Regions from separate parts of the Streptomyces sp. SJL17-4 genome, predicted to be linked through region 3. Evidence: predicted binding sites of a transcription regulator. Region 3 holds the regulator's gene; each other region holds the start of a gene.

What was found. Region 3 encodes HrcA, which represses chaperone genes, less so after heat shock. Its sites were predicted from a motif close to TTNGCACTCNGNNNNNCNGAGTGCNAA; they were not measured.
Region 1: groL (chaperonin GroEL) is a predicted target of HrcA. The motif match lies at 6,171-6,197, and genes of this name have one in related genera.
Region 2: groES (co-chaperone GroES) is a predicted target of HrcA. The motif match lies at 4,709-4,735, and genes of this name have one in related genera.

Annotation. Positions count from the first base shown of each region.
Region 1 is NZ_CP104578.1:3,961,509-3,969,462, forward strand. It holds gene N5875_RS17570 (deoxyxylulose-5-phosphate synthase) at 1-87, shown strand, start outside; gene N5875_RS17575 (SRPBCC domain-containing protein) at 103-573, opposite strand; gene N5875_RS17580 (hypothetical protein) at 809-2,458, shown strand; gene N5875_RS17585 (hypothetical protein) at 2,448-4,208, shown strand; gene groL (chaperonin GroEL) at 4,376-6,004, opposite strand; gene N5875_RS17595 (cold-shock protein) at 6,369-6,572, opposite strand; gene N5875_RS17600 (MoaD/ThiS family protein) at 6,972-7,247, opposite strand; gene thrC (threonine synthase) at 7,280-7,954, opposite strand, start outside.
Region 2 is NZ_CP104578.1:3,561,485-3,569,438, reverse strand. It holds gene N5875_RS15615 (YciI family protein) at 1-132, shown strand, start outside; gene N5875_RS15610 (RNA polymerase sigma factor) at 232-1,437, shown strand; gene N5875_RS15605 (hypothetical protein) at 1,459-2,118, shown strand; gene N5875_RS15600 (methyltransferase domain-containing protein) at 2,225-3,415, opposite strand; gene N5875_RS15595 (polysaccharide deacetylase family protein) at 3,545-4,471, shown strand; gene N5875_RS15590 (hypothetical protein) at 4,468-4,686, shown strand; gene groES (co-chaperone GroES) at 4,880-5,188, shown strand; gene groL (chaperonin GroEL) at 5,299-6,927, shown strand; gene N5875_RS15575 (ester cyclase) at 7,062-7,760, opposite strand; gene N5875_RS15570 (hypothetical protein) at 7,813-7,954, shown strand, end outside.
Region 3 is NZ_CP104578.1:5,803,207-5,811,160, reverse strand. It holds gene N5875_RS26040 (ATP-binding protein) at 1-898, opposite strand, end outside; gene N5875_RS26035 (hypothetical protein) at 974-1,348, shown strand; gene N5875_RS26030 (16S rRNA (uracil(1498)-N(3))-methyltransferase) at 1,430-2,173, opposite strand; gene N5875_RS26025 (nitronate monooxygenase) at 2,170-3,249, opposite strand; gene dnaJ (molecular chaperone DnaJ) at 3,364-4,503, opposite strand; gene hrcA (heat-inducible transcriptional repressor HrcA) at 4,504-5,523, opposite strand; gene N5875_RS26010 (MBL fold metallo-hydrolase) at 5,672-6,400, shown strand; gene N5875_RS26005 (DUF3097 domain-containing protein) at 6,411-7,211, shown strand; gene N5875_RS26000 (Cmx/CmrA family chloramphenicol efflux MFS transporter) at 7,551-7,954, shown strand, end outside.

The sequences.
Region 1 (7,954 bases), 1.8 Mb from region 3:
CGCACCCTCTCCGAGGTCAAGGCCGGCCTGGTCCGCGCCCGCCGCACCGGTGAGCCGATCGCGCAGGCGCTCACCCGCTGCGGATAGGGCCGGACAAGGCCCTCACATCGACGTCAGGTGCTGCGCGAGCCGGTCGTACTGCTCCCGTACTCCCGCCTCCATGCCCGCCGCCAGCGCCTGGTCCCTGATCTCGTTCGACGGCCAGAAGGACGTGCTGGTCAGGGCCGTACCGCCGTCCGGAGTCGCGTCGAAGGTGAGCGTGACGCGGACCGGGTCCCCGTCCGGCATCTGCTCGAAGACCTCCGTGTAGTCGAGCCGCTCGGCCGGGACGACGTCCTCGTACCTGCCGGAGAAGACGATCTGCTGTCCGTCCGGGGCGGTCTGGCCCCAGCGCCACGCGCCGCCCACCCGCAGATCGATGTCGACGACCGTCGTGGTCAGTCCGGACACCCCGTACCACTCCCGTACGTGCGCCGGGACCGTCCACGCCTCCCAGACCCTGGCCGGCGGGGCGTCGAAGGTGCGGGTGATGACCAGCTCGCGGTCGGCCGGGGTCGTCAGGAGGGTGACCATGGTCCGTTCCCTTCCGAAAGAAGCCGCTCCAGTGGCTCTTCCAGTGGCTCTTCCAGGATCGCCCCGCCGCCCCGGCCCAGCACGTCCAGCCCGCGCGCAAACCAAGTGAACATGTTCAACGCATGAGCGCTAAAGTTCTGCCACGCGGCCGTCCCGACCATGACGCAGCCGCCGACTTCAGACCTGTGGGGGGTCCCCTTTGCCGCGCACTACGCGCCGGCTTCCGCACGCCCTCGTGCGTGCCGCTGCCGTTTTCGTTCTCTCGGCGGGCGTCACCGTGCCCGCCCTCGTCCACGCCCCGACCGCCTACGCGGCCGACGTGTCCGCCACCTTCACCACCGACGACGCCAAGTTCGGCGTCCAGATCGCCGGCCGCCCGCTGTGGATCCAGGTCAGTGTCCTGGCCTCCACCGCGCCCGACGCCGCCGCCCTCGCCTCGACCGACGCCCTGAGCTGGCAGGACGGGAACACGGACACCGGCCGGCCCTACGGCTACGTCACCGACACCGCGCTGCGGCTGCCCGAGGGCACCCCGTACGGCAGCTATCCGGTCCGCGTCGAGTACCGGCTGCCCGGCGGCACCGTCCAGAGGTGGACCGGCGGCACGTACGCCCACAAGCTGCACACCGGCGTCTCGCAGCTCTCCTTCGACCGGAAGACCACCAGCCTCACCGCCCGGACGGTCGTCCTCTCCGGCAAGGCCACGACCTGGGACCCGGTCACCGGCACCGTGACGCCCGCCCGTGCCGGCACCAGGGTCAAGGTCAGCCTCAGCACCGTCTCCGACACCTGGAAGGAGCTGACGGGCACGGCGACCACCGGCGCCGACGGCGCCTTCTCGCTGCCGTTCACCCCGAACGCCGCGATCAACCGCGGCACCGCGACCGTCGTCACCCCGGTCGCCGACACCGTGCCCGCCGCCGCCGCGCCCGTCCCCGAGGTCGGCGTCGAGAAGACCACGTACCGGATCGCGGCCAAGCTGAACAAGTACCGCGTCGCGCAGCACACGAACGTCACCGTCGCCGGCCGCGTCGAGCGGCTGACCCCGGACGGCTGGAAGCCGTACGCGGGCGCGCCGCTCATCACCACCAGCCAGAAGCCGTCCTTCGACCTGGCGGTCCACGGGCGCATGGGCAGCGGCGTCTCGGCGGCGAACGGCACCTTCTCGTACGGGGCGCGCGCCACGCACGCGACGCAGGTGTTCACCTCCCTCGCGCCGTCGGTGTACTACCAGTCCCGCGCGTACGACGAGGGGAACATCGCCGTCCCCCAGCCCTTCTCGTTCACCAACTGGCGCATCACCCTCGACGAGTACGGCCGGGTCCGCGGCACCGGCCGGATGACGACCCAGGCGTGGTGCGGGGAGCAGACCGTCACCCTCCAGGCCTCCCTGGACAACGGCCGCACGTGGCGGAACCTCTCCGGCGCCAGGGCGAGCGGCGGCACCGCCGGCTACTGCCCGTTCGACGTCTCGTCCGGCGGCTACGTCAACGCGCTCTACCGGCTGCACCACGCCGAGAACGACCACATGGTCGCCAGGACCACCGGCAGCGTCCGGCTCGGCCGCGTCCCGACCCGGTTCTCCGCTTTCGCCATCACGCCCTCCCGGCCGTACGTGGACGCCAAGATGACTGTCTCCGGCACCCTCCAGCAGCGGACCGGCGGCGTCTGGAAGCCCCTCAAGGGCGCCAAGGTCACGCTCGTGTTCAAGCCCAAGGGCGACACCCAGTGGTACTGGGTGACCCGGAACGTCACCACCGGCAGCAACGGAAAGTTCAGCTTCCGCGCCACCAACTACGGCGACGGTTCCTGGGCGTTGGTGAAGCAGTCCGCGAACGGCTACTTCTACAGCGAGACGAAGGCGAAGTACATCGATGCGCGCTGACCTCCGGCGGACCACCGCCGCCCCGCTCGCCACGGCCGTGCCGAGACGCCTCACCACGGCCGTGCCGAGAACCCTCACCACCGCAGTGCCGAGAACCCTCGCCACGGCCCTCGCCGCGGTCCTCCTCGGCACGGGCGGCGCCCTCGCCACCCCGGCCCCGGCCGCCGCCGACACCCCCACCCCCTCCCCCCTCGGCATCGGCCCCGCCGTCACCGAGAGCCACCAGCGCGGCATCTTCGGCGTGTCCGCCTGGACCGACACCCCCGGTGTCACCATCACCAAGGTCTCCGCGACGCTCCGCAAGGGCGACACCGTCGTCGAGATCCCCTCGCTCCCCGCGTACGAGTGGGACAAGGGCCGCTTCGGCCTGGGCCAGGCGCCGCTGAAGCTGACCGAGGACGGCGGCACGATGCCCACCCTCGGCCGGTACGCCATCGACATCACGGCCACCGACTCGCGCGGCAACACCCGCACCCGCACCGACGCCGGCGTCCTCGACTTCACGCTCAGGCCGCAGCTGGAGTTCGCCTTCTCCGCCCCCGGCTGGGACGACCGCACCACGGTCCCCAGCGGCACCCTGACCGGTGTCCAGCCCGGCTCCGGCGACATCGTGCCGATCACCGGCCGGACGATCGACGTCCAGCGGACGACACCCCCGGCGAGCCCGGTCCAGTCCCCCGTCACCGACGGGACGGGCGCCTTCACCGGCGAGGCGTACACGGACGTCAGGCCGGGCGACGAGTTCCGGGTCGCCTACACCGAGGACAGCGACGAGGTCCACGGCAGCGCCGTCTGGACCCGCACCCTCTACACCTGGCGCCCGCACACCGTGACCGTGAAGGCCACCACCGACCGCGTACGGGTCCTCCCCGGACAGCAGGCCACCGTCACCGGCCGGATGACCGACCCGAAGAACGGCGGCGCGCCCCTGGCCGGCCAGCAGCTCCGGATCGGCCCGACCTCGGGCAGCTACCTCCACCCCACGTTCGCCAAGGTCGTCACGACCGACGCCGACGGCCGGTTCACCACACGGATCCCGTCCCTCCCCGGGCTGCGCATCGACGGCTGGGCGGCCGCCCCGGTCGACCCGTACCAGAGCTTCGGCACCGCCACGGTGGGCGGCCGGCTCGCGATGCCGCAGGAGGCACGGGTCCTCCTCCGCTCCCGCACACTGTCGGCCGACGCGAAGGTGACGGCGACCGGGAAGCTGCGCGCCACCTACGACCCCGAGGCCTCCGTCAGCGCGCAGCCGCTCCTCCTGGAGGTCTCGGCCGACGGCCGGACCGGCTGGCGGCAGATCGGCTCCGCCAAGGCGGACGACTACTACGACACCGTCGTCAGGGCCGGCAGCCGCGGCGGCTGGTACCGGCTGCGGCACCCGGCGACGGACGTCCTCGCCGAGGCCGTGAGCAACACCTTCCGCCTCGTCCGCACCGAGACCCGGATCACCGGAGCGAACGCCGGTCCCGAGCCGGTCCGCAAGGGCGCGTACGTCACCATGACGGGCACGCTCCAGCACTACACGAACCGCGCCTGGCGGACGTTCGGGAGCGGGTCCGTGGCCCTGCAGTTCCAGGCGAAGGGTTCGACGACCTGGCGTCAGGTCGCCACCGGCCGCCCGGCCGCCAACGGCAGGATCTCGCTCAGGGCGAAGGCGACCGTGGACGGGACCTGGCGTCTCCGGTACTACGGCGACGCCACGCACTTCACGTCGCCGTTCTCCTGGGCCGACTACCTCGACGTGCGCTGATCTACTGACCGGCTGACCGGCTGGTCGGCTGGTCGACCGGCCGACCTACCGGCTGATCGACCGCTGTGAAACGCCCGAGGGCGGCACCCCCTGGTGGGGGTGCCGCCCTCGGTCCGTTCTTGCGTCCCGCGTTCCGCGTTCCGCGATGAACCACCGATCCCGAAGGATCAGAAGTCCATGTCACCGCCCGGCATGCCGCCGCCGGCCGGCGCGGACGCCTTCTCCGGCTTGTCGGCGATGACGGCCTCGGTGGTGAGGAACAGCGCGGCGATCGACGCGGCGTTCTGCAGCGCGGAGCGCGTGACCTTCGCCGGGTCGATGATGCCCTCGGCGATGAGGTCGACGTACTCGTTGGTCGCGGCGTTCAGGCCGTGGCCGACGGGCAGGTTGCGGACCTTCTCCGCCACGACGCCGCCCTCGAGGCCGGCGTTGACCGCGATCTGCTTCAGCGGGGCCTCAAGCGCCAGCTTGACGATGTTGGCACCGGTGGCCTCGTCGCCCGCCAGGTCCGCCTCGAGCTTCTCGAAGACCGAGGAAGCCTGGAGCAGGGCCACGCCGCCACCGGCGACGATGCCCTCCTCGACGGCCGCCTTCGCGTTGCGAACGGCGTCCTCGATGCGGTGCTTGCGCTCCTTGAGCTCGACCTCGGTCGCGGCACCGGCCTTGATGACGGCCACGCCGCCGGCCAGCTTCGCGAGGCGCTCCTGGAGCTTCTCGCGGTCGTAGTCCGAGTCGCTGTTCTCGATCTCGGCGCGGATCTGGTTCACGCGACCGGCGACCTGCTCGCTGTCACCGGCACCGTCGACGATGGTGGTCTCGTCCTTGGTGATGACGACCTTGCGGGCGCGGCCCAGCAGGTCGAGGCCCGCGTTCTCCAGCTTCAGGCCGACCTCCTCGGAGATGACCGTGCCGCCGGTGAGGATGGCGATGTCGTTCAGCATGGCCTTGCGACGGTCGCCGAAGCCCGGGGCCTTGACCGCGACGGACTTGAAGGTGCCGCGGATCTTGTTGACGACCAGGGTCGACAGGGCCTCGCCCTCGACGTCCTCGGCGATGATCAGCAGCGGCTTGCCCGACTGCATGACCTTCTCCAGGAGCGGGAGCAGGTCCTTCACCGAGGAGATCTTGGAGTTGACGATGAGGAGGTACGGGTCGTCGAGCGACGACTCCATGCGCTCCATGTCGGTGGCGAAGTACGCCGAGATGTAGCCCTTGTCGAAGCGCATACCCTCGGTGAGCTCCAGCTCCAGACCGAAGGTCTGGGACTCCTCGACGGTGATGACGCCTTCCTTGCCGACCTTGTCCATCGCCTCGGCGATGAGCTCGCCGATCTGGGTGTCGGCGGCGGAGATGGAGGCCGTGGAAGCGATCTGCTCCTTGGTCTCGACATCCTTCGCCTGCTCGAGCAGGGCGCCGGAGACGGCCTCGACGGCCTTCTCGATACCACGCTTGAGGGCCATCGGGTTGGCACCGGCGGCCACGTTGCGCAGGCCCTCGCGGACGAGCGCCTGGGCGAGAACGGTGGCGGTGGTCGTACCGTCGCCGGCGACGTCGTCCGTCTTCTTGGCGACTTCCTTGACCAGCTCGGCGCCGATCTTCTCGTACGGGTCCTCGAGCTCGATCTCCTTGGCGATGGAGACACCATCGTTGGTGATCGTGGGGGCGCCCCACTTCTTCTCGAGGACGACGTTGCGACCCTTGGGGCCGAGGGTGACCTTGACGGCGTCAGCGAGCTGGTTCATGCCGCGCTCGAGACCGCGCCGGGCCTCCTCGTCGAACGCGATGATCTTGGCCATGTGAAGTGGTCCTCCCGGACATGGGGTGGATAACGCTCCAGGACCGCGCCGACGCCCGCGACGGACGGCCTCCGCAACTCCGCGTGGTTCCTTGCCCCACCCGGCCGGCGGCCTCGTCTGCCCGATCCTCGTAGCACTCTCACCTGCCGAGTGCTAACGCCAATGATTAGCACTCGCCCTATGAGAGTGCAAGCCGTTCCGAAGGAACGTCGATGAGGGGCGGTGGTCGGGCGACGGGAGGGGGCAAGCGACTCTCGACGATCGGGACGTACGGACGAGGGTCCGGGAACGCGTGAGGGGCCCGCTTCCCCTCAGGGATGCGGGCCCCTCGACGGCGTTGCGTCGGTGGCCGATCGCGCCGCGCTCAGACGGCGAGCTTGACCATGTCCGCCTGCGGACCCTTCTGGCCCTGCGAGATCTCGAACTCGACTCGCTGTCCCTCTTCGAGGCTGCGGTAGCCATCCATCTGGATCGCGCTGTAGTGGACGAAAACATCCGCACCACCGTCGACCGCGATGAAGCCGTAGCCCTTCTCCGCGTTGAACCACTTGACGGTGCCCTGAGCCATGCCTAACTCCCCTATTACTGGCCCTTGCGCGGGACCCGCACTTCGCGGAACCCGGGTCAGACCCTGCGCCGGAACGCGTCGACCGCGGCTGAATGTATCTGCCCAACTGCCCTCTGCAACAGGTCAATCGAGCGAGAATTCTGGGCGCCACGGAAAGGCGAATTGGGGAGAATCCCTTGAATTACGGGGCAAGTCGGGCCCGGCAAAGCGTGCAGAAGGTACACAACGCGCACGCACTTTGGCTGCTTCTTGTCGTGCGGGGACGCATTCTCATATGCGCCCGGCATGGGCAGCGGAGGGGACTTCCCCAACTCTACCGCGCTCAACCATGCAGAATTGCCCCTTCCGCTTTATGGCGCGGAAGGGGCAATTCAAGAAAGACGGGACAAGCGATACGGGTCAGCCTCCGGCGACGGCCGGGATGATCGAGACGCCGGCGCCGGCCGGGGTGGCCGTCTCCAGGCCCTGCTCGAAGCGCACGTCGTCGTCGTTCACGTAGACGTTGACGAAGCGGCGCAGCTTGCCCTGGTCGTCCAGGACGCGGGCGGCGATGCCCGTGTGGTTCTTCTCCAGGTCCGCGATGACCTCGGCGAGGGTCGTGCCCTCGGCCTGGACCTCGGACCGACCGCCCGTGTAGGTGCGGAGGATGGTGGGGATGCGGACGTTCACGGCCATGTCTTCGTAACCTTTCAGCGGTCCAGCGGTCTTCAGTGGGCCAGGCCGGCGTCGCGGAACGCGTCCAGGCTCGGGCGGATGGTGACGGTCGCCTGAGAGGTGTCGGCCACCGCGTCCAGGGTCTTGAGGCCGTCGCCGGTGTTGAGGACGACGGTGGTGAGGTTCGGGTCGATCAGCCCGTTCTCGACGAGCTTCTTCGCGACGCCGACGGTCACGCCGCCCGCGGTCTCGGCGAAGATGCCCTCGGTCTGCGCGAGGAGCTTGATCGCGTCCACGACCTGCTCGTCGTCGACGTCCTCCACCGCGCCACCCGTCCGGCGGGCGATGTCGAGGACGTACGGGCCGTCGGCCGGGTTGCCGATCGCCAGCGACTTGGCGATCGTGTTCGGCTTCTGGGGCCGTACGACGTCGTGGCCGGCCTTGAAGGCCACCGACACCGGGGAGCAGCCCTCGGCCTGGGCGCCGAAGATCTTGTACGGCTTGTCCTCGACGAGGCCCAGCTTGATGAGCTCCTGGAGACCCTTGTCGATCTTCGTGAGCTGGGAGCCGGAGGCGATCGGGATGACGAGCTGGTCGGGGATGACCCAGCCGAGCTGTTCGCAGATCTCGTACGCCAGCGTCTTCGAGCCCTCGCCGTAGTACGGGCGGAGGTTGACGTTGACGAAGCCCCAGCCCTCGCCCAGCGGGTCGCCGATGAGCTCGGAGCA
Region 2 (7,954 bases), 2.2 Mb from region 3:
GGCTACGCGATGCTCCAGTGCAAGGACATGGCCGAGGCCGTCGAGTGGGGGAAGCGCTTCCTGGCTGTCCACCCGCCGCACTGGAAGGTCGGCCTGGAGGTCCGCGAGGTCGAGGAGATGCCGGAGGGCTGACCGGTTCCGGAGCCGTTCCTGTGCTGTGGCCGTTCCTGTGCTGTCATGTGAGACGTGACGGCACAGACGGTCGAGGAGACGCTGGAGACGGTCTTCCGGATGGAGTCGGCGCGGATCATCGCCACGGTGGCGCGGATCGTCCGCGACGTCGGCATCGCCGAGGAGATCGCCCAGGACGCCCTCGTCGCCGCCCTCGAGCAGTGGCCGCGGACAGGAGTCCCGGAGCGGCCCGGAGCCTGGCTGACGTCCGCCGCCAAGCACCGGGCCGTCGACCTCGTGCGGCGGCGCGAGACGTACGCGCGCAAGCTCGCCGAGGTGGGCCGGACGCTCACGGAGGAGTCGTACGACCCGGAGCCCTCCGGCCCCGGGGACATCGACGACGACGTGCTGCGGCTGATCTTCACCGCCTGCCACCCGGTGCTCTCCGCCGAGGCACGCGCCGCCCTCACCCTGCGGCTCGTCGGCGGGCTCCGTACGGACGAGATCGCCCGCGCCTTCCTCGTACCGGAGGCGACCGTCGCGGCGCGGATCACCCGCGCCAAGCGGGCGCTCGCGAAGGCGGGCGTGGAGTTCGAGGTGCCGTACGGGGAGGACCGGGCGGCCCGGCTCGGCTCCGTCCTGGAGGTCGTCTACCTGATCTTCAACGAGGGGTACGCGGCGACCGCCGGCGACGACCTGCTGCGGCCGGGCCTCTGCGAGGACGCGCTGCGGCTCGCCCGCGTCCTCGCCGCGCTCGTCCCGCGGGAGGGCGAGGCACAGGGGCTCGTCGCCCTGCTGGAGCTCCAGGCCTCCCGGACGGCGGCGAGGACGGGGCCCGACGGGCGGCCGGTGCTGCTCGCCGCGCAGGACCGGCGGCGCTGGAACCGGCTGCTCATCCGGCGCGGATACGCCGCGCTCGAACGGGCCGGGGACGGCCGCTCGTACGGGCCGTACGCCCTCCAGGCCGCGATCGCCGCCCTCCACGCGCGGGCCGCCTCGTACGAGGAGACGGACTGGGCGACGATCGCCGCGCTGTACGGGAAGCTGGGCGCGCTGGCCCCTTCGCCGGTCGTCGAGCTGAACCGCGCGGTCGCCGTGTCGATGGCCGAGGGTCCCGCGGCGGCCCTTCCGATCGTCGACGCCCTCGCCGCCGAACCGGACCTGGCCCGCTACCACTTGCTGCCGAGCGTCCGCGGCGACCTGCTGGCCCGGCTCGGACGGGCGGAGGAGGCGCGGGCGGAGTTCGAGCGGGCGGCGGACCTCACCCGCAACGAGAGCGAACGGGCGCTGCTGCGGGGGAAGGTGCGGGAGTTGGACGCGCCGTGACGCGCCCTTAGGGTGCTTGGCATGTCCCCGCGTAACCCGTTGCCCCCGCCGCCCCCGCCCGCCGAACTCCGGAGCTGGCCCGACCGGGAGGCGCGGCTCGCCGACCGGGCGCTGGCGCTGGACGAACTCGGCAGGCGGCTGCTCGGCGGCGGACGGCTCGTGACGTTCCTGCTCTGGTTCTTCCTGCTGCAACTGGGCTGGGGGCTGATCGGCGTCCTGGTCATCTCGATCGGGCAGCCGGTTTTCGACGTGGTCATGATGGTGACCGGGCTCGTCACGGCGGTCCTCGGCATCGGGGTCTTCGTTCCGGCCGTGTGGCTGACGATCCGCAGCCTGCGGCAGGACCGGACGGTCCGCGAGCGCCTGGTGCAGTGGGCGGTCCTGGACCGGCACGGACCGACGGACGCCAGGCTGCGCGCCCCCGTCCTCAGCGTCGCCTGGCTGCTGCTGTCGTTCGTGATGGCCGGGTTCGGGCTCTGGATGGGCTTCGCCGTCCCGGCGGGCGTGAGCCGCGACGACGGCTACGGCCTGGTCGTCTACGGGATGGGCGTCGCCATGATCCTCTGGGTCACCGGCCTGACGGGTCTGGTGAAGGCCGTCGGCCACTACCGCTTCGCGGTACGGCTGACGGGCCGGGGGCCGTCGGCCGAGACGGGCCACGGGTCGCCGACCGCGTCCTGAGCGGGCCGCCGCCTGGGCGGGCTCCCCGCCGGGTCGCTCCGGGGGCTCCCCGCCGCGTCCTGAGCGGGCGCCGCTTCGGCGGCTCCCGCGCGCGTCCTGAAAAGGGTCAGCGGCCGCCGCCCGCCGGGCGGCCGATCAGCATCGTCGGGGCTCCCGCGACGCGGGTGAGCAGGACCGTCGCCGCGTTCGGGCCCTTCGGCTTCACCCTGCGGCGGATCTCCTCGGGCTCGACCGCCGAGCCGCGCTTCTTCACCGTCAGGGTGCCGACCTCGCGTTCCCTCAGCAGGGCCTTCAACTTCTTCAGGTTGAAGGGGAGTTCGTCGGTGATCTCGTACGCGGCGGCGTACGGCGTCGGGATCAGCTCGTCCGCCGTGATGTACGCGATCGTCTCGTCGATCAGTCCACCGGCCAGGTCCTCCGCCACCTCGGCGACGAGGTGCGCGCGGATGACCGCGCCGTCCGGCTCGTAGAGGTAGCGGCCGACCGGGCGGACCGCCGGGTCGGGCAGGCCGCGGCCGGTGAGGCCCGCGCCCGAGGGCAGCAGGGTGGCGCGGCGGGCGCCCGGTTCCGTACCGAACCAGAGGACCGCCTCCTTGACGTCCCCGCCGTCCGAGATCCACTCGGCCTCGGCCTCCTCGGGCACCGCCTCGTGCGGGATGCCCGGAGCCACCTTGAGCGCCGCGTGCGGGGCCTTGCGGGCCGCCTCGACCGCCCAGGAGAGCGGCGGGGAGTACGCCTCGGGGTCGAAGATCCTGCCCCGGCCGCCGCGCCGCGCCGGGTCGACGAAGACCGCGTCGTACGGGGCGGTGTCGATGTCGGTGACGTCCGCGCACCGCACCTCGATGAGCTCCGCGAGGCCGAGCGCCTCGGCGTTGGCGCGGGCGACCTCGGCCGTCAGCGGGTCGCGGTCCACGGCCAGGACCGAGATCCCGGCGCGCGCCAGCGCGATCGCGTCGCCGCCGATCCCGGAGCAGAGGTCCGCGACGCTCCGGACCCCGAGCGCCTTCATCCGGCCGGCCCGGTACGTGCCGACCGAGGCGCGCGTCGACTGCTCGACGCCGTTCGGCGTGAAGTACATCCGGTACGCGTCCTCCGCGCCGAACTTCGCCACCGCCCGCTGCCGCAGCCGTGCCTGCCCGAGGGCCGCGGTGACCAGCTCGGCGGGGTGGTCACGGCGCAGCCGGGAGGCGACCGCCAGCTCCTGGGCGGGGTCGTAGTCGCGCAGGGCGGCGAGGAGCGCCCGCCCCTCGGGGGCGAGCAGCGGGGCGAAGGAGGCGAGGTCGGTCACCCGTCCCATTGTGGGCCCTGTGATGCTGTGGGCCGGCCGGGGGACCGAGGGCGTGTACGGCGGTGTCGTACCCCGCGCGGGGCCCCCGCGCTGACAGGATGCGGCGCCATACGACTCGTACGACAAAAGGAATAAATGATGGCAAAAGGTGTGCACGGTTCCTCCCGGGCGCTCGGGGCGGTGCTCGTCGTCGCCGCCCTCGCCTCCGCCGCCACCGGCTGCGCCGACGACGCCGGGCCGGACCGCGGCGCGCCCGCCCCCGCCGCCGGGCAGCAGGCGCGGGCCCAGGGGCAGGGTGCGGCCGGCGCGCTCAACGCGTACGTCGAGAAGGTCCGCGCGCAGCGCGCCGCCCGGGTGCTCGCCGCCAAGAAGTGGGGACTCGCCAAGCCCCCGCTCGAAGCCCCGGCCCCGCCCGCCGTCAAGCCGAAGATCACCACCCGCAAGGGCTTCGAGACGGACGGCGAAGGGCTGCCGCCCGTCTTCACCACCGTGCCGACCAAGCAGAAGGTCGTCTTCCTGACGATCGACGACGGCGCGGAGAAGGATCCCGAGCTGCTGCGGATGATGAAGGAGCTGCGGATCCCCTACAGCGCCTTCCTCAGCGACTACGTCGTAAAGGACGACTACGGCTACTTCGCCCGGATGCAGAAGTCGCAGGAGGCGGGGGTGTCCCTGCACAACCACACCCTCAACCACCGCTACCTGCCCGGACTCTCGTACAAGCAGCAGAAGCGCGAGATCTGCGGCATGCAGGACGTCATCGAGAAACGATTCGGCAAGCGGCCCCCGCTCTTCCGTCCGCCGTACGGCAACTACAACGAGGACACCCTGCGCGCCGCCAAGACCTGCGGCGTCAAGGCCGTCCCGCTGTGGGCGTCGGAGGCCTTCCCCGACCACATGGAGTGGCGCGAGTGGGACCGGGACCTGCACCCCGGCGACATCGTCCTCACCCACTTCCGCGGCAAGGAGGACTGGAAGGGCACGATGCCGGACATGATCCGCCGGGTGATGAACGTGATCACGGCCAAGGGGTACGCGGTCGCCAAGCTCGAGGACTACGTGTGAGCGGACGCCGGGCGCTGCCTCTGCTGGCCGCCGTACTCGTGCTGGGTCTGACCGGCTGCGCCTCGACCGTGGACTCGATCGAGCGGCTCGGCCGGAAGGCCGTCGAACGGGTCGGCACCGGCGGGACGAAGCCGCCTGCCGCGGCCGTCGGGGCGCTCCCGGTGCCGGCGGCCGCCGCCGTCGGGGCGCTCCCGCTGCCGGGATCGCACCGGTAATCGCACCGCCACGAGTGAGGAATTGGCACTCCGCTTGACCGAGTGCTAATCGCGGTCATAGTCTCGGCTCTGGCACTCACCACTGGAGAGTGCCAACAGAGCGACGGGCAGGTCCGGCACCCGCGACGACGGATCCACCTGGTCGCCACCTCAGACAGTTAACCCCGAGATCTCCGAAGGGGGAGGTCGGATCGTGACGACCACCAGCTCCAAGGTTGCCATCAAGCCGCTCGAGGACCGCATTGTGGTCCAGCCGCTCGACGCCGAGCAGACCACCGCCTCTGGCCTGGTCATTCCGGACACCGCCAAGGAGAAGCCCCAGGAGGGCGTCGTCCTGGCCGTGGGCCCGGGTCGCTTCGAGAACGGCGAGCGTCTGCCGCTCGACGTCAAGACCGGCGACATCGTGCTGTACAGCAAGTACGGCGGCACCGAGGTGAAGTACAACGGCGAGGAGTACCTCGTCCTCTCGGCTCGCGACGTGCTCGCGATCGTCGAGAAGTAATTCGCCGAAGTATCAGAAGCAGATGCTTTGAGCTGCGCCCCTTGACCCCGCACAGGGCGTCCGGGGGCGCAGTTCGTTCCACCCCATTCCGAGAGGGCTGAACCGCTCCCATGGCGAAGATCCTGAAGTTCGACGAGGACGCCCGTCGCGCCCTTGAGCGCGGCGTCAACAAGCTTGCCGACACGGTGAAGGTGACGATCGGCCCCAAGGGCCGCAACGTCGTCATCGACAAGAAGTTCGGCGCCCCCACCATCACCAACGACGGTGTCACGATCGCCCGTGAGGTCGAGATCGAGGACCCGTACGAGAACCTCGGCGCCCAGCTGGTGAAGGAGGTGGCGACCAAGACCAACGACATCGCGGGTGACGGCACCACCACCGCCACCGTGCTCGCCCAGGCCCTGGTCCGCGAGGGTCTGCGCAACGTCGCCGCGGGTGCCTCCCCGGCCGCCCTGAAGAAGGGCATCGACGCCGCCGTCAAGGCCGTCTCCGACGAGCTGCTCGCCACCGCGCGCCCGATCGAGGACAAGTCCGACATCGCCGCCGTCGCCGCGCTCTCCGCGCAGGACCAGCAGGTCGGCGAGCTCATCGCCGAGGCGATGGACAAGGTCGGCAAGGACGGTGTCATCACCGTCGAGGAGTCCAACACCTTCGGCCTGGAGCTCGACTTCACCGAGGGCATGGCCTTCGACAAGGGCTACCTGTCCCCGTACATGGTGACCGACCAGGAGCGCATGGAGGCCGTCCTCGACGACCCGTACATCCTGATCAACCAGGGCAAGATCTCCTCGATCCAGGACCTGCTGCCCATCCTGGAGAAGGTCATCCAGGCCGGCGCCGGCAAGCCGCTCCTGATCATCGCCGAGGACGTCGAGGGCGAGGCCCTGTCGACCCTGGTCGTGAACAAGATCCGTGGCACCTTCAACGCCGTGGCCGTCAAGGCCCCCGGCTTCGGTGACCGCCGCAAGGCCATGCTCGGCGACATCGCCACCCTCACCGGTGCGACCGTCATCGCCGAGGAGGTCGGCCTCAAGCTCGACCAGGCCGGCCTGGACGTGCTCGGCACCGCCCGCCGCGTCACCATCACCAAGGACGACACCACCATCGTCGACGGTGGCGGCGACTCGTCCGAGGTGCAGGGCCGCGTCAACCAGATCAAGGCCGAGATCGAGTCCACGGACTCCGACTGGGACCGCGAGAAGCTCCAGGAGCGCCTCGCGAAGCTGGCCGGCGGCGTGTGCGTGATCAAGGTCGGCGCCGCCACCGAGGTGGAGCTGAAGGAGAAGAAGCACCGTCTCGAGGACGCCATCTCGGCGACCCGCGCCGCGGTCGAGGAGGGCATCGTCTCCGGCGGTGGCTCCGCGCTCGTCCACGCCGTCAAGGTCCTCGAGGGCAACCTCGGCAAGACCGGCGACGAGGCCACCGGTGTCGCGGTCGTCCGCCGCGCCGCCGTCGAGCCGCTGCGCTGGATCGCCGAGAACGCCGGCCTCGAGGGCTACGTCATCACCTCGAAGGTGGCGGAGCTCGACAAGGGCCAGGGCTTCAACGCCGCGACCGGCGAGTACGGCGACCTGGTCAAGGCCGGCGTCATCGACCCGGTGAAGGTGACGCGCTCCGCGCTGGAGAACGCCGCCTCGATCGCCTCCCTCCTCCTCACCACCGAGACCCTCGTGGTGGAGAAGAAGGAAGAGGAGCCGGCGGACCACGGTCACGGCCACGGTCACGGCCACTCGCACTGACGCGTGCCGTAACTGATCACTGAGGCCCGGTGCCCCCGTCGCGGGGGCACCGGGCCTCGGCGTTTCCTGCTCAGCCCTGCTCAGCCCTGTTCAGCACCGCTCAGCCCTGCTCAGCCCTCCACGCTCAGCCCTGCTCAGCCCTCCACGGCGCCGAGCTGGGCCATCAGCCCGAGCAGGTCGTACTGCCACCACCCCTCGGCCATCTTCCCGTCGTCCCGGAAGCGGTGGATGACCGTCCCGGTCATCGTCACGTCCATGCCGGTGGGCTGGAGCCCCATGAAGTCGCCGGTGTGGCTTCCCTTCCAGGTCCAGCGGGTGCAGACCCGGTCGCCCTCGGCGATCTGGTCGTCGACGGTGAAGGCGAAGTCGAAGCCGCCCCGCCACATCTCCACCTCGCGCCGGACCGCGTCCATGCCGATGACGTCCTGCTCGTTGGTCGGATCATGGTCGTGGTACCCCTCGGCCAGCACCTCGTCGAGCAGCGCGAGCTCCGGCTCGGCGGCGATCATCTCAAGGAGCCGCCGCGCGTTGGCCTTGTACATCGCCTCGTCCCGGACCACGTCCAGGTCGGTGAAGGTCGGCATCTCGTCACAGAGCGCGACCATCTCCCGGAAGATCCGATCGGTCTCGGGGAGCTGCGAGTTCCGCATGGCCACGTCGTAGGAGGGGAACTCGACGATCTCCACGAGATGCGTGGAATCGGCCCGGTCCTTGCCCAGAACGCTGTGCGTGGCGGTCCGCTTGCCCTTGGTCTGCTCGATCCAACGGTCCATGAGCCGGCTCATGTCGTCGATCCGGCTGGTCTTGAAGTCGATGATCTGCGTGAACGTCATGACGCCTCCCGATCCCGACCCAGGTGGGACCCTTCCAGTCTAGGTTGGGCGCATGGAGCGGGCAGGGGGAGACCGGTCGGTCACGGTCGACAACGGCGAGGGAATCGTGGTGGTCGGCAGCCACAACCGGATCACGGTCGGGGCCGGGGAGGCGGTCCGCTCGGCCCACCGGGAACAGGTCCGCCGGATGGCCC
Region 3 (7,954 bases):
GCACGTTGGTGGCGGCGAGCACGAAGACGCCCTCGTTGCCGGCGCCGCTCGCGATGCCGTCGAGCTCGGTGAGGAGCTGGTTGACGACATTGCGAAGGCCGCTGTGGTGGGTGCGGGAGCGCTTGGCGCCGAGGGCGTCGAGTTCGTCGAGGAAGACGACGCAGGGGGCCTGGCGGCGGGCGGTCTCGAAGATGTCGTGGATGTTCTTCTCGGAGGCCCCGATCCACATGTCGAGGACGTCGGAGAGCGAGACGGTGAGGAAGTTCGCGCCCAGCTCGCCGGCGACGGCCCGCGCGATGAAGGTCTTGCCGCAGCCGGGAGGCCCGTAGAGGAGCAGGCCGCCGCGCAGCGACTTGCCGTACAGCCTGCGCAGTTCGGGGTTGCGCATGGGGGCGAGGAAGGCGGCCTCCAGCCGCTCCTTGACCTCGTCCATGCCGCCGACGTCCGCGAGGCGTACGGCGCCGGGCGCGTCGACGTCCCAGGCGTCGGCGTCCCCGGCGGCACCCTCGCCCTGGGCGGCCTGCGGGTCCTCCAGGAAACGGGGCCCGACGACGTCCTGCACCTGCTGCTCGGCGGCGTCCCAGTCGAAGGCGGGGGCCTGGCCCACGGGCGGCTCGGTGGCGCTCTCCGTGGGGGCCGAGGGCGCGGCCGGGCCGGGTGCGCGCTCCGTGGGAGCGGTGGCCGGGGCCGGCGGCATCCCCATGGCCCGCACCATCAGCGCACGCGCGTCCGCGTCCCCCGGCGCGTGCTGGAGCGCGACGGCCGCCTCCGCGACGGCCTCGTCGTTCCGCCCCTCGGCGAGGAGGAGTTCGGCGAAGTGAAGACGCAGGGGTACGTCGCCGGGGGCGGCGGCCACGGCGGCGCGCAGACTGCGGATCAGGGGGGACTCGTCGGCCATGCGGCCAGCCTAAGGAGCGTGCGGGGGCCGCTGTCCACCGGGTCGGTCCGGTGCTCGCTCCGTACACTTCGCCGGATGAGACGGGACCGCGTACCGCGCAGGCTGACGGTGGACGCCACGGTGTGGCTGTGGACGGTCGGACACCACCACGACCCGGACTGCCTGACGTTCCTCACCCTGCGCCGCGCGGAGAACCGCCACGTCCAGCTCCGGCTGGTCTTCCGGGACGGGCCGGGCCGCATCGTGTCCGGCTACCCGTTCGGCGCCGGCGACATCGCCTCGACCGGCGACGGCGCCATCCTCAACCTGAACGAGCCGGGCGTCGTACGCCGCTTCCTGGACGAGGCCGCGGCCCGCGGCCTGCTCCCGACCGCCCACGGCATCCACGACGAGGACGGCTGGCCCCTCTACGACACCCTGACGACAGGGGACGGGCAGGGAAAGGCCTGACTCCGGCGCCCGTGACGCCCGTACGGCCCGGGGAACGCCTGACTCCAGCACCCGTGACGCCCCACGGCCCCGGCAGCGCGCCTAACTCCAGCGGCCGGTGCGCCCCAGGACGAGCGCCGTCGCCGCCGTGCCCGCCGTCGACGTCCGCAGCACGCTCCGGCCGAGCCGGTACGGCTTCGCCCCGGCCGCCTCGAACGCGGCGAGCTCTTCCGGGGACACCCCTCCCTCGGGGCCGACGACCAGCACGATCGAGCCCTTCTCCGGGAGTTCGGCGGTGGCGAGCGCGCCGCTCGGGTGGTCGCGGTCCTCGTGCAGCACGGCCGCGAAGTCGGCGCCGGCGAGCAGCGCGGCGACCTGCTTGGTCGTCATCAGGTCAGCGACCTCGGGGAACCGGGAGCGGCGCGACTGCTTCCCGGCCTCGCGCGCGGTGGACCGCCACTTGGCGAGCGCCTTGAGGCCCCGGTCCCCCTTCCACTGCGTGATGCAGCGGGAGGCGGCCCACGGCACGATCGCGTCCACCCCGGTCTCCGTCATGGTCTCGACGGCGAGTTCGCCCCGGTCGCCCTTGGGCAGCGCCTGGACGACGGTGATACGGGGCTCCTCCTCGGCGTCCTCGTGGACCTCGTCGACCCGCACGGTGAGCTGGTCCTTGCCCTCGGCGGCCAGCACCACGCAGGCGGCCCAGCGGCCCCGGCCGTCGGCGAGGACGAGCTCCTCGCCCTCCCGCAGCCGCTTCACGGAGACGGCGTGCCGGCCCTCGGGGCCGTCAAGGAGGAAGCTCCCGGGGCCGGGAACGGCGTCGACGACGAAGACGGGTGCGGTCATGAGGCGCTCCTGTGGGGCAGCTCGGAGAGAGCGGTGTCGAGTTCGGCGGCCAGCACCTCGACCAGTTGCCCGGCGGGGAGTTCGCGCGCGAGACGGTGGCCCTGACCGGCCCACAGGGACATGCCCTGGGCGTCGCCCGCGGTGGCGGCGGCCTTGCGGATCGGGGCGGTGAGGTGGTGGATCTCGGGGTAGGCGGCGGGGGCGTACGGCCCGTGCTCGCGCACGAAACGGTTGACGAGGCCGCGTGCCGGGCGCCCGGTGAAGGCCCGGGTGAGGGCGGTCCGGGTGTACAGCGGATCGGTCAGGGCCCGCTTGTGCAGCGGGTGGGCGCCCGACTCGGGGCAGCAGAGGAAAGCCGTGCCGAGCTGGGCGGCATCCGCCCCGGCGGCCAGGACGGCGGCGATCTGCGCGCCGCGCATGATGCCGCCGGCGGCGACGATCGGCAGGGCGACGCTCTCGCGGACGAGCATGAGCAGGGCGAGCAGTCCGGTGCCCGGCGCGTCGTCGGCGGGGTCGTCGCGGAACGTGCCCTGGTGTCCACCCGCCTCGGCTCCCTGCACACAGACGGCGTTCGCCCCGGCCTGCTGGGCGGCGAGGGCCTCCTCGGCGGAGGTGACGGTCACGATCGTGAACGTTCCCACGCGCGCGAAGGAGGCGAGGACCTCGGGAGCGGGGCAGCCGAAGGTGAAGGAGACGACCCGGACCGGGTCCTCCAGGAGGATCGCCAGCTTGGCGTCGTACGCGTCGTCACGGCAGTCGTCGGTCTCACCGAGCGGGGTCTCGTACCAGGTGGCCTCGCCCGCGAGCTGATGCCGGTAGACCTCGACGGAGGCGGGGTCGGCGGGCCGCCCGGACTCCGGCAGGAAGAGGTTGACACCGAAGGGGCGTGCGGTGAGCCCGCGCACCTGCTTGATCTCCTGGTAGAGGCCTCCGGCCGTCTTGTACCCGCCGGCCAGGAAGCCGAGCGCCCCGGCCGCGCACACGGCTCCGACCAGCTCGGGGGAGGAGGCGCCACCCGCCATGGGGGCCTGCACGATCGGAAACCGAGAGAGATCGTTCAGTGCGGTGGTGGACATATGGGCATCGTGTCATGCCCCTGCTTCCGGGCCGAATCCGTACGTCATGTCACGGAAGGGGCGGGCCCGCGTCACCGCGATCCCGCCCCTCCCGCACCGACTTCCGGACCCCGGTCAGGTCCGCCCGTTGAACGCGTCCTTCAACCGCGAGAACAGCCCCTGCTGCCCCGGCTGGAACTGCCCCGTGGGCCGCTCCTCGCCGCGCAGCTTGGCCAGTTCACGCAGGAGTCGCTCCTGCTCGGCGTCGAGCTTGCCGGGGGTCTGCACCTCGACGTGCACGATCAGGTCGCCCCGGCCGTTGCCGCGCAGGTGCGTGACGCCGCGGCCGTGCAGCGGGATCGACTGGCCGGACTGCGTGCCCGGACGGACGTCGATCTCCTCAAGGCCGTCGAGGGTCTGCAGCTGCACCTTGGTGCCGAGCGCGGCCGCCGTCATCGGGAGGGTGACCGTGCAGTGCAGGTCGTCCCCACGCCGCTGGAAGGTCTCGTGCGGGGTCTCGTGGATCTCGACGTACAGGTCGCCGGCGGGGCCGCCGCCGGGGCCGACCTCGCCCTCGCCCGCGAGCTGGATCCGGGTGCCGTTGTCGACACCGGCCGGGATCTTGACCGTGAGGGTGCGGCGGGAGCGGACCCGGCCGTCGCCCGCGCACTCGGGGCACGGGGTCGGGACGACGGTTCCGAAGCCCTGGCACTGCGGGCAGGGCCGGGAGGTCATGACCTGGCCCAGGAAGGACCGGGTGACCTGCGAGACCTCGCCGCGGCCGCGGCACATGTCACAGGTCTGCGCGGAGGTGCCGGGCGCGGCACCCTCGCCCGAGCAGGTCGTACAGACGACCGCCGTGTCGACCTGGATGTCCTTGGTGGTGCCGAAGGCCGCCTCGTTGAGGTCGATCTCCAGACGGATCATGGCGTCCTGGCCACGGCGGGTCCGCGAGCGCGGGCCGCGCTGCGAGGCCGTGCCGAAGAAGGCGTCCATGATGTCGGAGAAGTTGCCGAAGCCACCGGCCCCGAAGCCGCCCGCGCCGCCTCCGCCGGAGGCCGACAGCGGGTCGCCACCCAGGTCGTAGACCTGCTTCTTCTGCGGGTCCGAGAGGACCTCGTAGGCGGCGTTGATCTCCTTGAAGCGTTCCTGCGTCTTCGGATCGGGATTCACATCCGGGTGCAGCTCGCGCGCGAGCCTCCGGAAGGCCTTCTTGATCTCGTCCTGGGACGCGTCGCGGCGCACGCCGAGTACGGCGTAGTAGTCCGTGGCCACTTACGACTCCGCCAGGATCTGTCCGACGTAACGTGCCACTGCGCGTACCGCTCCCATCGTTCCGGGGTAGTCCATGCGGGTCGGTCCGACCACGCCGAGTTTGGCGACTGCCTCGCCGCCCGAACCGTAGCCGACCGAGACGACGGACGTGGAGCTCAGCCCCTCGTGGGCGTTCTCGTGCCCGATGCGTACGGTCATGCCCGATTCCTTGGCCTCGCCGAGGAGCTTGAGGAGCACGACCTGCTCCTCAAGAGCCTCGAGCACGGGCCTGATCATCAGGGGAAAGTCGGGTCCGAAGCGGGTGAGATTGGCGGTTCCGCCGATCATCAGTCGCTCCTCGTGCTCCTCGACGAGGGTTTCGAGGAGGGTCGCGAGCACGGTCGAGACCGTGGCGCGGTCCTCGAGTTCCTCGAAGGACTCGGGGAGGTCCTGCACCAGCTGCGGCACGTCGGCGAACCGGCGGCCGACGACCCGGCTGTTGAGCCGGGCCCGCAGATCGGCGAGAGAGGTCTCGCCGAAGGGCGCGGGGCAGTCGATGACCCGCTGCTCGACGCGGCCGGTGTCCGTGATGAGCACCAGCATCAGGCGCGCGGGAGCCAGCGCGAGCAGCTCCACGTGCCGGACGGTCGAGCGGGTCAGCGAGGGGTACTGGACGACGGCGACCTGACGGGTCAGCTGGGCGAGCAGCCGGACCGTACGGCCGACGACGTCGTCCAGGTCGACCGCGCCGTCGAGGAAGTTGTGGATGGCCCGGCGCTCGGGCGTCGACAGCGGCTTGACGCCGGCGAGCCGGTCGACGAAGAGGCGGTAGCCCTTGTCGGTCGGGATGCGGCCGGCGCTGGTGTGAGGCTGGGCGATGAAGCCCTCCTCTTCCAGGACGGCCATGTCGTTGCGCACGGTGGCGGGCGAGACGCCGAGCTTGTGGCGCTCGGTGAGCGCCTTGGAGCCGACGGGCTCCTCCGTCCCGACGTAGTCCTGGACGATGGCGCGCAGGACCTCGAGCCTGCGTTCGCTGAGCATCGTGCGCACCTCCAGCTGTCGTCGTCGTTCCGGTTGCTCCGCTTTTGGCACTCGCCCTGTCCGAGTGCCAGCGATCCCCCGGCCAGTGTACGGCGGCGGGCGTCGCTCCTGGCAAGGTGGCGGCGCCTCCACCGGTTAGCGTCGCCGCATGGACGTGGATTGGGAAGCGTACGGATGGGAGCGGCTCGCCGACGGCGTGGGCCGCCGGCGGCTGCCCGGCTGGGACGCCACAGTGGGACTGGTACGGGGTGAACGGGGGCTGCTGCTGTACGACACGGGCTCCTCGCTCGCGGAGGGCGCCGAGCTGCGGACGCAGATCTCGGGGCTGACGGGCGGCCGGAGAGTGACACACATCGCACTCAGCCACCCCCACTTCGACCATGTCTTCGGCACGGCGGCGTTCGCGGGCGCCGAGGTCTTCGGGGCGGTGGGCGTGGACGAGCTGCTCGGCCGGGAGCGGGACCGGGAGGAGCTGCGCGGGGACGGGGTGCGGCACGGCCTGGACGCGCGGGCGGCGGCCGAGGCGGCGGACGTCCTGGTGGCCCCCCGGCACGTGGTCTCCGGCGAGTGGACGCTCGACCTGGGCGGCCGGCAGGTCCTCCTGGCGAACGTCGGCCCCGGCCACACGGGCCATGACCTGGCGCTTCTGGTGCCGGGCGAGCGTGAGGTGGTCTTCTGCGGCGATCTGGTCGAGGAGTCGGGCGAACCGCAGGCGGGCCCGGACGCGATCCCCTCCCGCTGGCCGGACGCGCTCGACCGGCTGCTGCGGCTGGGCGGCGAGGACGCGGTGTACGTGCCGGGGCACGGGGCGGTGGTGGACGCCACGTTCGTACGACTCCAGCGGGAGGAACTGGCACGCCGCTTCCAGGTGGCCTAACGTCACCGAAATGCGCAGCTACAACCCGGATCTGACACCCCCTTGGAAGAAGTCGGCACCCGTTCCCGAGGTCCCGGCCGACCGTGATCTGGTCGTCGAGGAGGTCACGACGGGCTTCTGCGGGGCGGTGATCCGCTGCGAGGCGGGCACGGTGACCCTGGAGGACCGCTTCGGCAAGCACCGGGTGTTCCCGATGGATCCGCGCGGCTTCCTCCTGGAGGGCCGGGTGGTGACCCTTGTCCGCCCCGTCGCGGCCCCCGCCCGCCCCACCCGTACGGCCTCGGGCTCGGTCGCGGTGCCGGGCGCACGCGCGCGCGTGGCGCGGGCCGGCCGGATCTACGTCGAGGGCCGCCACGACGCCGAGCTGGTGGAACGGGTCTGGGGCGACGACCTCCGCATCGAGGGCGTGGTCGTGGAGTACCTGGAGGGGGTCGACGACCTCCCGTCGATCGTCGCGGAGTTCGCCCCGGCTCCGGACGCCCGACTGGGCGTCCTGGTGGACCATCTGGTCCCGGGTTCGAAGGAGTCGAGGATCGCCGCCCAGGTGACCTCGGCGGACGTGCTGGTCGTCGGCCACCCGTACATCGACGTCTGGGAGGCGGTGAAACCGGCGTCGGTGGGCATCCGGGCCTGGCCCCGGGTCCCCAGGGGGCAGGACTGGAAGACGGGCGTGTGCGAGGCCCTGGGCTGGCCGCCGAACACGGGCGCGGCCTGGCAGCACATCCTGTCGAGGGTCACGTCGTACAAGGACCTGGAACCGGAACTCCTTGGCCGCGTGGAGGAGCTGATCGACTTCGTGACGGCGCCGTAGGGGCCTTCCCGCCCCCGTGCGAATGGGGGTGCCTCGCCGGGGCCCGGTCGGGTAGCGTGCGCGGCATGTCGAGCCCCGAGTCGGACACGTCGGGGGCTTTCGGTCACGCCGTCAGCCCCTGAACCCCTGAGTTCTCACGGGCCCTTGCGTCCGTACGGCCCCTGAGGCCGCACGAACCACCGGGCCCTCCGAACCACCGGGTCCCTACGGACCGCTGGGTTCGCAGTTCTGCCACCTTGTCGTCCCGCCGCCCTCCGCGGCCGGACGCGTGTGCCCGTGGGTGCTGACCGCGGTGACGAGATGCCTCTGCCGTCATTCTCCTCACCCCGGAGCCACTCGATGCCCCTCCCGCTCTTTCTGCTCGCCCTGGCGGTCTTCGCCATGGGCACCTCGGAATTCATGCTCGCCGGCCTCGTGCCGGACATCGCCTCCGACCTCGGTGTCACGGTCGGCAGCGCGGGCCTGCTCACCTCGGCCTTCGCCGTCGGAATGATCGTCGGTGCCCCGCTCCTGGCCGCTCTCGCCCGCACCTGGCCGGTGCGGGCCAGCCTGCTCGGGTTCGTCCTCGTGTTCTCGGCGGCGCACGTCCTGGGCGCCGTCACCACCAGCTTCGCCGTCCTGTTCGCCACCAGGGTCGTCGCGGCCCTCGCGAACGCCGGGTTCCTGGCCCTGGCCCTGACGACCGCCACCCGGCTCGTGCCGCCGGACCGGAAGGGGCGCGCGCTGGCCGTGCTGCTGTCGGG